Reyranella humidisoli: one gene and its partners. Each later gene encodes a partner of the first gene's protein in a complex. Links are inferred from orthologs where the notes say so. Each region holds a gene or a part of one and is shown in the gene's direction. Other genes may lie near its edges.

Evidence for each region. Proteins that work in one complex are often made in the same cells at the same time.
Region 2: the proteins of dnaN (region 1) and KQ910_RS21450 are in contact, whole or in part, in a cryo-EM structure (PDB 8GIZ), measured with the Escherichia coli proteins. The link is inferred for Reyranella humidisoli from one-to-one orthologs.
Region 3: the proteins of dnaN (region 1) and dinB are in contact, whole or in part, in a solved structure (PDB 1OK7), measured with the Escherichia coli proteins. The link is inferred for Reyranella humidisoli from one-to-one orthologs.

Annotation. Positions count from the first base shown.
Region 1 is NZ_JAHOPB010000001.1:1,048,133-1,055,639, forward strand. What follows is about bases 1-2,815. They hold dnaN (DNA polymerase III subunit beta), read left to right. Parts: upstream 1-756; coding sequence 757-1,875; downstream 1,876-2,815. Other genes in these bases: dnaA (chromosomal replication initiator protein DnaA), read left to right, coding at 1-544; recF (DNA replication/repair protein RecF), read left to right, coding at 1,872-2,815. Outside these bases: more of recF, read left to right, coding at 2,816-3,077; gyrB (DNA topoisomerase (ATP-hydrolyzing) subunit B), read left to right, coding at 3,101-5,542; KQ910_RS05120 (hypothetical protein), read left to right, coding at 5,535-6,128; KQ910_RS05125 (DMT family transporter), read right to left, coding at 6,147-7,067; KQ910_RS05130 (TetR/AcrR family transcriptional regulator), read left to right, coding at 7,131-7,507. UniProt on the Escherichia coli protein: Confers DNA tethering and processivity to DNA polymerases and other proteins. Acts as a clamp, forming a ring around DNA (a reaction catalyzed by the clamp-loading complex) which diffuses in an ATP-independent manner freely and bidirectionally along dsDNA.
Region 2 is NZ_JAHOPB010000002.1:625,752-628,648, reverse strand. What follows is about bases 1-2,854. They hold KQ910_RS21450 (DNA polymerase III subunit gamma/tau), read left to right. Parts: upstream 1-474; coding sequence 475-2,235; downstream 2,236-2,854. Other genes in these bases: recR (recombination mediator RecR), read left to right, coding at 2,575-2,854; KQ910_RS21445 (YbaB/EbfC family nucleoid-associated protein), read left to right, coding at 2,235-2,564; KQ910_RS21460 (LLM class flavin-dependent oxidoreductase), read left to right, coding at 1-186. Also shown: more of recR, read left to right, coding at 2,855-2,897. UniProt on the Escherichia coli protein: Part of the beta sliding clamp loading complex, which hydrolyzes ATP to load the beta clamp onto primed DNA to form the DNA replication pre-initiation complex.
Region 3 is NZ_JAHOPB010000001.1:941,386-944,331, reverse strand. What follows is about bases 1-2,903. They hold dinB (DNA polymerase IV), read left to right. Parts: upstream 1-865; coding sequence 866-1,942; downstream 1,943-2,903. Other genes in these bases: KQ910_RS04640 (NAD-dependent epimerase/dehydratase family protein), read left to right, coding at 2,141-2,903; KQ910_RS04650 (nitroreductase family protein), read right to left, coding at 189-785; KQ910_RS04655 (O-acetylhomoserine aminocarboxypropyltransferase/cysteine synthase family protein), read left to right, coding at 1-55. In the rest of the region: more of KQ910_RS04640, read left to right, coding at 2,904-2,946. UniProt on the Escherichia coli protein: Poorly processive, error-prone DNA polymerase involved in translesion repair and untargeted mutagenesis. Copies undamaged DNA at stalled replication forks, which arise in vivo from mismatched or misaligned primer ends.

The DNA of each region.
Region 1 (7,507 bases):
CAGCGGCCTCGTCGCGGACATCCATTCCTCGACCTACGAGCTGCGCCTGTCGATCCTGCAGACCAAGGCCGAAAATGCCCGCGTGCCGGTGCCGGTCAACGTGCTCGAGTTCCTCGCGCACAAGATCAGCACCAACATCCGCGAGCTGGAGGGCGCGCTGAACCGCGTCGTGGCGCACGGCCAGCTGATCGGCCGCGAGATCACCGTCGAGATGGCGCAGGACGTGCTGCACGACCTGCTGCGCCAGGCCGACCGCAAGGTCACGGTCGACGAGATCCAGCAGCGGGTGGCCGCGCATTACAACATCAAGCTGGCGGAGATGAGCTCGCCGCGGCGCGCCCGCTCGGTCGCCCGGCCCCGACAGGTCGCGATGTACCTCGCCAAGCAGCTCACGACGCTGAGCCTGCCCCAGATCGGCAAGCGCTTCGGCAACCGCGATCACACGACGGTCATGCACGCCGTGCGCAAGATCGAGGAACTCAAGGTTTCCGACCATTCGATCGCCGAGGACGTCGAACTCCTGAAGCGCCAGCTGCAGGGCTGAGCAGAACCACCGACACCAAATGTAGAACAGGCCCCGAATGGGGCCTGTTTTGCGTCGAACCACAGGCCCTAAATGCCTCTAGGAACAGCGAAATCGCTTCCCGCGGGCAGTCGGCGTGATATACTTTTCAACCGTTCCTGCGGCGTCTTTCGCGGCCCCGGGAACGGGCCACAAAAGAGATTTAATCCGGCCCTGACTACGGCGACCAAAACATGAAATTGACGATCGAACGGGCGGCCCTCCTGAAGGCCCTGGCCCATGTCCAGAGTGTCGTCGAGCGTCGGAACACGATCCCGATCCTGTCCAACGTGCTGATCACCGCCCAGAAGGGCCGGTTGAGCCTCGCCGCGACCGACATGGACCTCGCCATCACCGAATCGGTGGAGGCCAGCGCCTCCAAGACCGGCTCGACCACGGCGCCGGCCCACACGCTGTATGAGATCGTCCGCAAGCTGCCCGACGGCGCCCAAGTCGAGCTGGAAGCCGCTTCCGACAACAGCAGCCTGGTCATCCGGGCCGGCCGGTCGCGCTTCACCCTGCAGTGCCTGCCGCCGGCCGACTTCCCGGCGATGACCGAAGGCGACCTGCCGCACCGCTTTCAGCTTCCGGCGACAGACCTCAAGGCCATCATCGACCGGACGCGGTTCGCGATCTCCAACGAGGAGACCCGCTACTACCTGAACGGCATCTATTTCCACGCCGCGACCTCCGGGGCCACCCAGGTGCTGCGCGGCGTGGCGACCGACGGCCACCGCCTGGCCCGGGTCGAGGTGCCGCTGCCCAAGGGCGCCGGCGAGATCCCGGGCGTGATCGTGCCGCGCAAGACCGTGGGCGAGGTCCGCAAGCTGCTGGACGAAAGCGACGGCTCGGTCGACATTGAACTCTCCGACACCCGGATCCGCTTCTCCAGCGGCAACATCACCCTGGTCAGCAAGCTGATCGACGGCACCTTCCCGGACTACGAGCGGGTCATCCCGACCGGCAACGACAAGGTCCTGAACGTGCCGTGCAAGGAGTTCGCGAACGCCGTCGACCGCGTCTCGACGATCTCCACGGAGAAGTCGCGCGCCATCAAGCTGGCGGTCGCCAAGGGCATCGTCACGCTTTCGGCCACCAGCCCGGATGCCGGCAGTGCGACCGAGGAGATCGAGGTCGAGTACAAGGACACGGCCCTCGAAATCGGCTTCAACTCGCGCTACCTGCTCGACATCACCGAGCAGATCGCCGGCAGCGAAGCGCGCTTCCTGATGGCCGATGCCGGCTCGCCTACCCTGGTGCGTGACGGTGCCGACGAGAGCGCGCTCTACGTGCTCATGCCGATGCGGGTATGACGGCACAGGCCATCAGCGCCCTCGCCTACTCTTCCGACGCCGTAGCGGGCGCTGCGCCGGCACTCCTCGCCGTGCGCCAGCTTCGCCTGACCGACTTCCGCAACTACCGTCAGCTGCGCCTCGATTGCGGGATGGAGCCGGTCGTGCTGGTCGGCGAAAACGGCGCCGGCAAGACCAACCTGCTGGAGGCCCTCTCCTTCCTGGCGCCCGGCCGCGGCCTGCGCCGCGCCCGCCTCGACGAAGTCTGCCGCCGCTCGCGCAGCGAAGAGCCCCCGGCCGCCGGCTGGGCGGTCGCAGCCACCCTGGACACGCCGGAGGGCCGCGTCGCCATCGGCACCGGCCTGGAAGCCGGCCGCAGCGAGACCAGCCTGGCGCGCCGCGCCGTGCGCATCGACGGACGCCCCATGCAGAGCCAGACCGCGCTCGGCCGGCATGTCGCGGCGGTGTGGCTCACGCCGCAGCTCGACCGCCTGTTCCTCGACGGCGCGACCGAGCGACGGCGCTTCCTCGACCGGCTGGTGACGGCGCTGCACCCCGAACATGCCGGCGACGTCGCGGCCTACGAGAACGCGCAGCGCCAGCGCAGCCGCCTTCTGGGCGAGGGCAATCGCGATCCGCACTGGTTCACCGCACTAGAAGACACGATGGCCCGCCACGGCGTGGCGCTGGCGGCGGCACGCGCCGATACGGTGCAGCGACTCGATTCAGCCGCGCGGCTGGGCGTCGGCCCCTTTCCGCGCGCCTCGCTGGCGATGGCGGGCGAAGTCGACCGCTGGGTGGCCACGATGGCCGCGATCGACGTCGAGGACCGGCTGCGCGGCGAACTGGCGGCCAGCCGCCCGCGCGACGCCGAGGCCGGCACCACGTCCTGCGGGCCGCATCGCAGCGACCTCGCGGTGCGCCATCTCGACCTCGACCTGCCGGCGGCCGAGGGCTCGACCGGCCAGCAGAAGGCCGTGCTGGTCTCGATCGCGCTGGCGCATGCCAGGCTGGTGGCGCTGTCGCGCGGCCGGCCGCCGTTGCTGCTGCTCGACGAAATCGCCGCCCATCTCGATGCGGAGCGGCGCCTCGCGCTGTTCGACGAGGTGGTGGCGCTGGGCGTCCAGAGCTGGATGACCGGCACCGATGCCGAACTCTTTGCGCCGCTGGCCGGCCGCGCGCAGATCCTGCGCGTGGCAAACGGCTCGATCGCGGCGGTCTGAACTCCTTTCCGAAAGCCAGGACCATGAGCGACAACGACATCACGCCGGGCGCCGAGGACTACGGCGCCGATTCCATCAAGGTGCTGCGCGGCCTCGAAGCCGTCCGCAAGCGGCCGGGCATGTATATCGGCGACACCGACGACGGCACCGGCCTGCACCACATGGTCTACGAGATCGTGGACAACGCGATCGACGAGGCGCTGGCCGGCTATTGCGACAGGGTCGACGTGGTCCTGCACGGCGACGGTTCGGCCACGGTCCGCGACAATGGCCGCGGCGTGCCGACCGACATCCACAAGGAAGAGGGCATTTCGGCCGCCAACGTGATCTTCACGCAGCTCCATGCCGGCGGAAAATTCGACCAGAATTCCTACAAGGTCTCGGGCGGCCTGCACGGCGTTGGCGCGGCAGTGGTGAACGCCCTGTCGGAGCATCTCGACCTGCGCATCTGGCGCAACGGCAAGGAACACCACATCCGCTTCCGTCACGGCGAGCCGGAAGGCGACCTGCAGATCGTGGGCGAGGCAGACCAGGGACAGCACGGCACGGAAGTGACCTTCCTGCCCTCCACAGGGACCTTCACCAAAACCGAGTTCGACTTCGCCACGCTCGAACATCGCCTGCGCGAACTCGCCTTCCTGAACTCCGGTGTACGCGTCGTATTGACCGACGAGCGGGGCGCCGAACACAAGGTTTCGGAACTCTACTACGAGGGCGGCGTCGAGGCCTTCGCCAAGTATCTCGATCGCAACAAGTCGGTGCTGCACGACCCGCCGGTGTCGATCCGCGGCGAAAAGGAAGGCATCTCGGTCGAAGTCGCGATGCAGTGGAACGACAGCTATCACGAGACGATGCTGTGCTTCACCAACAACATCCCGCAGCGCGACGGCGGCACCCATCTCGCGGGCTTCCGCGGCGCGCTGACCCGCACGCTGAACAAGTATGCCGACGAGAGCGGCATCTCCAAGAAGGAGAAAGTCGGCCTCACCGGCGACGACATGCGCGAGGGCCTGACCTGCGTGCTGTCGGTCAAGGTGCCCGATCCCAAGTTCTCCTCGCAGACCAAGGACAAGCTGGTCTCCTCGGAAGTGCGGCCGGTCGTCGAGTCCGTCGTGGCCGACAAGTTCGGCCAGTGGCTGGAGGAACATCCCACCGAGACGAAGAAGATCCTGACCAAGGTCGTCGAGGCCGCGGCCGCCCGCGAGGCCGCGCGAAAGGCCCGCGAGCTCACCCGCCGCAAGGGCGCGCTCGACGTGAGCTCTCTGCCCGGCAAGCTGGCCGACTGCCAGGAGCGCGACCCGGCGCTGTCCGAACTCTTCATCGTCGAGGGCGATTCGGCCGGCGGCTCGGCCAAGCAGGGCCGCAACCGCGCCAACCAGGCGATCCTGCCGCTGCGCGGCAAGATCCTGAACGTCGAGCGTGCGCGCTTCGACAAGATGCTGGGCTCGGCGGAAATCGGCACTTTGATCACGGCGCTGGGCACCGGCATCGGCCACGACGACTTCAACCTCGACAAGCTGCGCTACCACAAGATCATCATCATGACGGACGCCGACGTGGACGGCTCCCACATCCGTACCCTGCTGATGACGTTCTTCTATCGCCAGATGCGCGACCTGATCGAGCGCGGCTACCTCTACATCGCCCAGCCGCCGCTGTTCAAAGCGGCCAAGGGCAAATCGGCGATCTACCTCAAGGACGAACGCGCGCTCGACGATCACCTCATCCAGACCGGTCTCGAAGGCGCCACGCTGGCGCTCGGCAGCGGCAGCGTCCTGGCCAAGGACGACCTGCGCAACACGGTGGACATCGCCCGCTCCGTCACCAATCTCGTGAAGCCGCTGGCGTTGTCGCGCCGCGTCACCAGCCAGGCCGTCATCGAGCAGGCCGCGATTGCGGGCGCTCTCAAGCCCGACGTGCTGGCCGATCCTGAACTTGCCAAGCAGACGGCCGACTACATCGCCAAGCGCCTCGATGTCGTAAGCCCGCTGCTGGAGAAGGGATGGACCGGCGAGCCGATCGCAGACGGCGGGCTGGCCTTCGTGCGCCGGCTGCGCGGCGTCACCGAGCGGCACGTGATCGATGGCCCGCTGACGCGCAGCGCCGAGGCACGCAAGCTCGACGCGCTGGCCGACGAGTTGCAGGCGGTCTACCAGAAGCCCGGCGTGTTCGCGGTGAAGGACAAGGAGACCCGGATCTCCTCGCCCACCGAGCTGTTTGCCGCCGTCCTCGAGGCCGGCCGCAAGGGGGTCACGATCCAGCGCTACAAGGGACTGGGCGAGATGAATCCCGACCAGCTCTGGGAGACCACCCTCGACCCCGAGGCGCGCACCCTGCTGCAGGTCAGGATCAACCATGTCGACGAGGCTGACGAGATCTTCTCGACCCTCATGGGCGACGTGGTCGAACCGCGCCGCGACTTCATCCAGGAGAATGCGCTGAAGGTCGCCAACCTCGATGTCTAGGATCCGCGACGTCCTGCTCGCCGCTGTGCTGCTCACCGGCCTCGCCGGAGCGGCATCCGCCCAGACCCAGTCGTCGACGCCCACGACCAATGCCGGCACCAAGCTCAATTTTGCGTCGAACCTTGGCGGCGCCACCTTCGAGCGCTCGGTCAACTATTCCGCCCCACCGGCCAACAATCCCGGCCTGGGCATGTCGTACTTCTATTCCACGCCCAAGCGGCTCGCGATCAGCGTGCAGGTGTTCGACCTCGGCCGCCGCGTGCCGTCGGGCAGCGACAATCCGACGGTGATCGGCCAGTTCAACAGCGAGCTCGCCTCGGCCGAACAGCAGTTCAAGTATGCCGGCTATACCGCCTTCCAGAAGCCGTCGGTGCCGTCGACCTGCACCTATGGCGCGGTGAGCTTTCGCTGCGTAACCTACAGCGGCGTCACCCAGGCCAACTCGCGGATCTACAGCAAGCTTCTGCTCACGGGCTTTCGCGACCATTTCATCAAGATCCGGATCGACTGGGCGCAGTCGCACCAGCAGACGGCGGCCGACGCCGAAACCTCGCTGCAGTCGTTCATCCCCGCGCTGATGCGCTGACCCGGCCGGCCCGCGCTTTCAGCGCAGGCCGAGTCTCCGAAACAATCCGACCGTCGTCATCAGCCCCAGCGTGACCAGGCAGAGGCCGCCGATCTGCAGTCCACCGGGAATCTCTCCCACGATCGGGATTCCGACCAGCACTGACAAGGCCGGCACGATGGCGGGGAACAGCACGGCGCGGCTCACGCCCAGGAAGATCACGGCCTGGCTGTAGGCGATCATGGTGATGGCTCCCTGCAGGCCGCCCTGCACCAGCCCCTGGAAGGCCAGCATGCCGAGCGGCAGCGCTTCGAGATGTGCCATGCCCATGATCCCAAGATACAGGGGCGTGGTCAGGACGAAGGACAGCACGGCCACGACCGCGGTCGCCTGCAGGGCCGGCAGGCGCCAGTGCCGCAGCAATAGCGTAAATCCCGCCCACAGCACGCTGGACGCGAAGAACAGGAGATCGCCCAGCCACGCGCGCTCGCCGGAAGGCTGGGTGAGGCCGTCCCAGCCGATCAGGAAGATGCCGGCCAGCACGATGGCGGCACCGGCCAGATGGCTGCGGCTCAATCGCTCTCGCAGGAACAGCGCGGCACCGATGGTACTGACGATGGTGACGGTCGAGGGTGCGATGACCGCGCCATGCGCCAAGGGTGCGAAGCCGTAGCCGCCGGTCTGCAGCAGCGCAAAGGGAGCGCCGCCGAGCGCCGTGAGGATGAGAGACCGGCGCAGGCCGATCCCGGCGAAGTCGCGCACGCCGTAGCGCAGGAGCAGAGGCAGCATGATCGCGCCGGCGACGACGTAGCGCGCGAAGATCATGTCGACCGCGCCGAGGCCCCCCAGAATGCCGGCACGCGCCGCCGCGAACGACAGCGATGCGCCCAGCGCCATGATCGAGCCGCACAGGAAGCCCCAATGTTCGCGCGTGACCCGTGGGGGCATGGGATCGGCCATGCAATGGCGCTAGCACGGAGTGGGCCAGCCGCGCACGAATTTTAGTGCGAACGCTCCAAAATCATGGTTCTGATGCCAACCATGGCCCGCCTGAAGGAATTCGACGAGGACAGCGCGCTCGACGCCGCCGTCGACTGCTTCTGGAGTCGCGGCTACGAGGCCACGTCCGTGCGCGACCTCGCGCGCGAGATGGGGATCGGCGGCGCCAGCCTCTACAACACGTTCGGCGGCAAGCGCGCCTTGTTCGAGCGCGTCCTCGAACGCTACGCCAACCGCTCGACACGTGAGCGCATCGCGCGCCTCGAGGCGAACCATCGGCCCCGCGAGGCGATCCGCGCCTTCCTCGCCGAAGTGATCGAGCGTTCGTTGAAGGACTCCGACTGCAAGGGCTGCCTGCTGGTGAACTCCGCACTCGACGTGGCGCCTCACGATCCCCAACT
Region 2 (2,897 bases), on another replicon or contig:
TGGTTCCGCGAGGGCGGCGCCGACGGGTTCAATGTCATGCCGCCGTTCTTCCCCGGCCAGTTCGACGCCTTCGCCCAGTGCGTCGTGCCGATCCTGCAGGAGCGCGGACTGTTCCGCGCCGATTACACCGGCACCACATTGCGCGACCACCTGGGACTGGGGCGCCCCGCCGACCGTCGTGGTTGACAAAAGACCATTGTAAATCAATGGTTTGACTGAACTTATCCCAACCACACACTCGGCCCTTGCGCCGGACGGCCGGACTCCTGATATAACGGCCTCGAGGGGCCGATGTGGGCGGAGCAGTCGCCAACCCGGTCAGATCCGGAAGGAAGCAGCCGTAACGAATTCGCTTCGGGTCATGTCGGTCTCTCACCCGTTCCCCTGCGCGCGCCGCCGCGGAGGGCGGGCGGCCCGGGCGCGATGACCGCCGGGCCTGAATGGGGCCACGGCGCAGAATAGCGGGTGATCGCCATGGCGAAGGCCACCAAGGGCTCCGAAGACCCGGCAATCCCCTATCGCGTCCTCGCCCGGAAATACCGTCCCGTCGATTTCACGACCCTGGTCGGCCAGGAAGCCATGGTGCGCACCCTGCGCAATGCCATCGCCACCGGCCGCATCGCCCATGCCTTCATGCTCACCGGGGTGCGCGGCGTCGGCAAGACGACGACCGCGCGCATCATCGCCCGGGCGCTGAACTGCGTGGGTGCCGACGGCACAGGCGGCCCGACGGTCGATCCCTGCGGCGTCTGCGACAACTGCAAGGCCATCACCGAGGACCGCCATGTCGACGTGATCGAGATGGACGCGGCGTCCCGCACCGGCATCGACGATGTGCGCGAGTTGATCGAGGGCGTGCGCTACCGCCCGGTCTCGGCACGCTACAAGGTCTACATCATCGACGAAGTGCACATGCTGTCGGAGAAGGCCTTCAACGCGTTGCTGAAGACGCTGGAAGAGCCGCCGCCGCACGTGAAGTTCCTGTTTGCGACAACGGAGATCCGCAAAGTGCCGGTGACCGTGCTGTCGCGCTGCCAGCGCTTCGACCTGAAGCGCGTGCCGCAGGAAACGCTGGTCGAGCATTTCGGCAAGATCGCGCAGGCCGAGAAGGTCGAGATATCGCCCGAGGCGCTGGCATTGCTGGCACGCGCCGCCGACGGATCGGTGCGCGACGGCCTCTCGATGCTCGACCAGGCGATCGCCCATGGCGGCGGTGTCGTCGATGCCGCGCAGGTGCGCGACATGCTGGGCCTCGCCGACCGCAGCCGCGTGCTCGAACTGTTCGAGAAGGTGATGCGCGGCGATGCCCCCTCGGTCGTGGCCTCGCTCGGCGAGATGCACGATTCCGGCGCCGACCCCGTCGTCGTCCTGCAGGACCTGCTCGAACTCACCCACTGGGTCACGCGCCTCAAGGTGGCGCCCGAGGCCGCCGCCGCGACGGCCGACAGCGAGCGTGCCCAGGGTCTCGCCATGGCCGCCAAGCTCAGCATGGCCTCGCTGACGCGGGCCTGGACGCTTCTGCTCAAGGGCCTCCAGGAGACGCTGGCCGCACCTTCGCCGCTGCGAGCTGCCGAGATGGCGCTGATCCGTCTCTGCTACGTGGCCGACCTCCCCTCACCCGGCGACGCGATCAAGGCGCTGCAGAATGGCGGCGGCGTTCCAGCCGGCGCGGCTGCACCGATGGCACCCCGGCCCAATGGCGGCGGTGGCGGAGCCGCCGCGCGCCTCGCGACCCAGCCCGTGACCGCCGTTGCCACCCAACCGGCGATGCCAGCGCCGCGCAACTTTACCGAGGTCGTGGCGCTGTTCGAGACGAAGCGCGAGGCGCGGCTGGTGCACAGCCTGATGCACCATGTTCACGAAGTGCGCTGCGAGCCCGGCCTGATCGAATTCCGGCCCGAACCGAGGGCACCGGCCGATCTCGCGCCGCGCCTCAGCGAGCTGCTCGGCCAGTGGACCGGTCGCCGATGGATCGCGTCGGTCTCCAGCGCCGAGGGCAAGCCGACTCTCACCCAGCAGAAGACCGACAAGGCCGACGGGCTGCGCAGTTCCGCCGAGAACAACGAACTGGTCATGGCCATATTGAAGACGTTCCCCGGCGCCAAACTCGATGCCGTGCGACGCAAGGGCGAGGAGACTTCCCTGGTCTCCGGCCTGGGTGATTTCACGGCCGACGAGCCGCCTCCCGCCGAAGAATACCCCGCCGACGACGATATCCCGGAAAGCGAGTACTGATGTTCGACAAGCTCAAGGACCTTGGCGGCCTGATGCAGCAGGCCCAGCAGATGCAGCAGAAGATGCAGGACCTGCAGGTGGCGCTCGAGCGCCTGGAGATCGTGGGCTCCTCCGGCGCGGGCCTCGTCAAGGTGACGGTCAACGGCAAGAACGAGACCCGCAGGATCGAGATCGACGCCTCGCTGTTCAAGCCCGAGGACAAGGGCGTGGTCGAGGATCTGATCGTGGCGGCCGCCAACGATGCCCGCGGCAAGGTCGAGGAAACAGTCCAGGCGCAGATGCGGGACATCACCGGCGGCCTGCCGCTGCCGCCGGGCTTCAAGCTCTAGGACATCGCCGATGAACGGGCCGGAGATCGAGCGGCTGATCCAGCTCCTCGGCCGCCTGCCGGGCCTCGGACCGCGCTCGGCGCGCCGGGTGGCGCTGCATCTGCTCAAGAAGCGCGAGACCCTGATGCAGCCCCTGGGCGCGGCGCTGGCCGATGCCGCGCGCGCCATCCGCGCCTGCGGCGTCTGCGGCAACCTCGACACGATCGACCCCTGTTCGATCTGCGCCGATCCCCGCCGCGATGCCGGCCTCATCTGCGTCGTCGAGGATGTCGGAGACCTGTGGGCCATGGAGCGTGGGCGCATCTTTTCCGGCCGCTATCACGTGCTGGGCGG
Region 3 (2,946 bases), 110 kb from region 1 along the record:
CGCCGATCTCTCGCAGGCGCTCGATGCGGCCGGCAAGCTGAAGAGCGCGGCTTAGCATCGACTTTCCTCCCCATTCCAATGGGGAGGTGGCGGCGTCTTACGCCGACGGAGGGGTCATGAGCTGGCCGTTCGTCCTTCGGCGCTCCCGGACATCGCGAGCGATGTCCTGACGCTCAGGAGGCCGAGTTTCACTCGGCCTTCCACTCGGCGACGTGCGCGGCCCGGTCGGGCCGCGCCGGGACCGGGGCGGTCGAGGGAGCGGGCGTGCCGGCGGTGAGGAAGCCGACGAGGCGCGACGGAGCTTCGAAGCCCAGCAGCCTGTTCACGTTGGCGTCGTAGGCATTCGGGCCCGTCACCCACATGCCGCCATAGCCCAGCATGTGCAGCGCGTTCAGCATGTTCATCGCCGCCGCGCCGGCGGCGAGCAGTTGCTCGATCTCGGGAATGTTGCCCGGCTTGATGACGGCGCCGACCGCGATCAGCATCGGCGTGCGACGGACCCAGGCGCGATAGCGCTCGGCGAGCGCGGCGGCGTTGACCGGATCGCGAACCGTGGCGGCTTCGGCCAGCTTCTCGCCATAGGCGAGCATCGCGTCGCCGCGAATGACGACGAAGCGCCAGGGCTTCAGACGCCCATGGTCGGGCGCCCGCAGGCCGGCGTCGAGGATCAGGTCGAGGTCCGCGCCCTGGGGCGCCGGTTCCTGCAGCGGGCCGACCGAACGGCGGGCCAGCAACTGGTCGAGGGCGAGCAGGCGAGGCTCGCGCGCATGGGTGATGTCAGGCATGGCCGCAGACTACTCCGACATGCGAACGATTGTCAGTTGCAACTTTCGGCAGGCCGGCTGCAGGAGCCTATACTCGTCCCATGGCGGAAAACGTCCGCAAGATCATCCATGTCGACATGGACGCCTTCTACGCGTCCGTGGAGCAACGCGACGACCCGGCGCTGCGTGGCCAGCCGGTCGCGGTCGGCGGGCGGCAGCGCGGCGTCGTGATGGCCGCGAGCTACGAGGCGCGCAAATTCGGCGTGCGCTCGGCCATGCCCTCGGTCACGGCCAAGCGCCTGTGCCCGGAGCTCGTCTTCGTGAAGCCGCGCTTCGACGTCTACAAGGAAGTGTCGCGCCAGATTCGCGAGATCTTCCTCGACTACACACCGCTGGTGGAGCCGCTGTCGCTCGACGAGGCCTATCTCGATGTCACCACCAACCTCAAGGGCATGCCGCTCGCCTCCGAGATCGCGCGCGAGATCCGCGCCCGTATCCTGGAGCGCACCGGCCTCACCGCCTCGGCCGGCATCTCCTACAACAAATTCCTGGCCAAGCTCGCCTCCGACCATCGCAAGCCCGACGGCCAGACGGTGATCCCTCCCGAGAAAGGCCCGGCCTTCGTCGAGAGCCTGCCGGTCGGCCGCTTCCATGGCGTCGGGCCGAAGACGGCGGAAAAGATGAACCGGCTTGGCATCCAGACCGGTGCCGACCTCAAGGCGCAGACGCTGGAATTCCTCGAACAGTATTTCGGCCGCTCCGGCACCTACTACCACGCCATCGCGCGTGGCCATGACGAACGTCGCGTCGTGCCCAACCGGCCGCGCAAGTCGGTCGGTTCGGAGACGACCTTCATGGAGGATCTCGACCGGCCAGCGGCGGTGGAGGAGGGGGTGGCCTCCGTGCTCGAGGATGTCTGGGCCTATTGCGAGCGCACCGGCATCCTGGGCCGCACCGTGACGGTGAAGATCAAGTATGCCGACTTCCGGATCGTGACGCGCAGCCGCACGCTGGAGGAGAGCGTCGACAGCCGCGACGTGCTGGAGCGCACCGCGCGCGAACTGGTCCGCACGATCTTCCCGCTGGAAAAGAAAGTGCGGCTGCTCGGCGTCTCGCTCCATAACCTGCACCAGCGCGAGGAACGCAAGGTGCCGCCCCAGATGACGCTGGCTCTCTAGGATCTCTACGTTTCAAGTGCACCCGCACACCCTCATCCTGAGGAGCGGCCACAGGCTGCGTCTCGAAGGATGGGCGACGGACGGTGCATGTAGCCCATGCTTCGAGACGGCCCTTCGGGCCTCCTCAGCATGAGGTCTATGTTGTGGCTTCGGCTCGAGCCGAAATCTCGCTGCGAAAAGTCTCTGGGAGGTACGACCATGAACATCTTCATGACCGGTGCGACCGGCTATATCGGCGGAACCATCGCGCGCCGTCTGTTCGATGAGGGTCACACGCTGCGTGGCCTGGTGCGCGACGAGGAGAAGGCGAAGAAGCTCGCGGCTTTCGGCGTCGAACCGGTGATCGGCGGTCTCGACGATGCCGCGATCCTCACAGCCGAGGCCAGGCGGGCCGATGCGGTGATCAACACGGCCAACAGCGACCATCGCGGCGCGGTGGAGGCATTCCTCGAAGGATTGGCCGGCTCGAACAAGCCGTTCATCCACACCAGCGGCTCCAGCATCGTGGCCGACGATGCCCACGGCGATGTCGCCTCGGAGAAGATTTACGACGAGGACACGCCGCTCGATCCGGTGCCGGGCAAGAAGGCAAGGGTCGAGATCGACCGCACGACTCGCGGCGCGAGCCAACGCGGCGTGCGCTCGATCGTCGTGTGTCCCACCATGATCTACGGCAACGGCCTCGGCCTGGCGCGCGACAGCGCCCAGATTCCCGGCCTCGCGAAGCGGGCCAGGGCCTCGGGCGTGGTGCGCCATGTCGGCAAGGGGCTGAACGTCTGGTCGAATGTCCATGTCGAGGACGTGGCCGACATCTACCGCCTGGCGCTCACCAGGGCGCCGGCTGGTGCCTTCTATTTCGCCGAGAACGGCGAGGCCTCGTATCGCGACATTTGCGCTGCCATTGCGCGCCGCTTGAATCTGGGGGCGCCGCAGGTCTGGCCCTTCGCGGAGGCCGCAAAGGAACTTGGCGAGAGCAGTGCGGCCTACACGTTCGGCTCCAACAG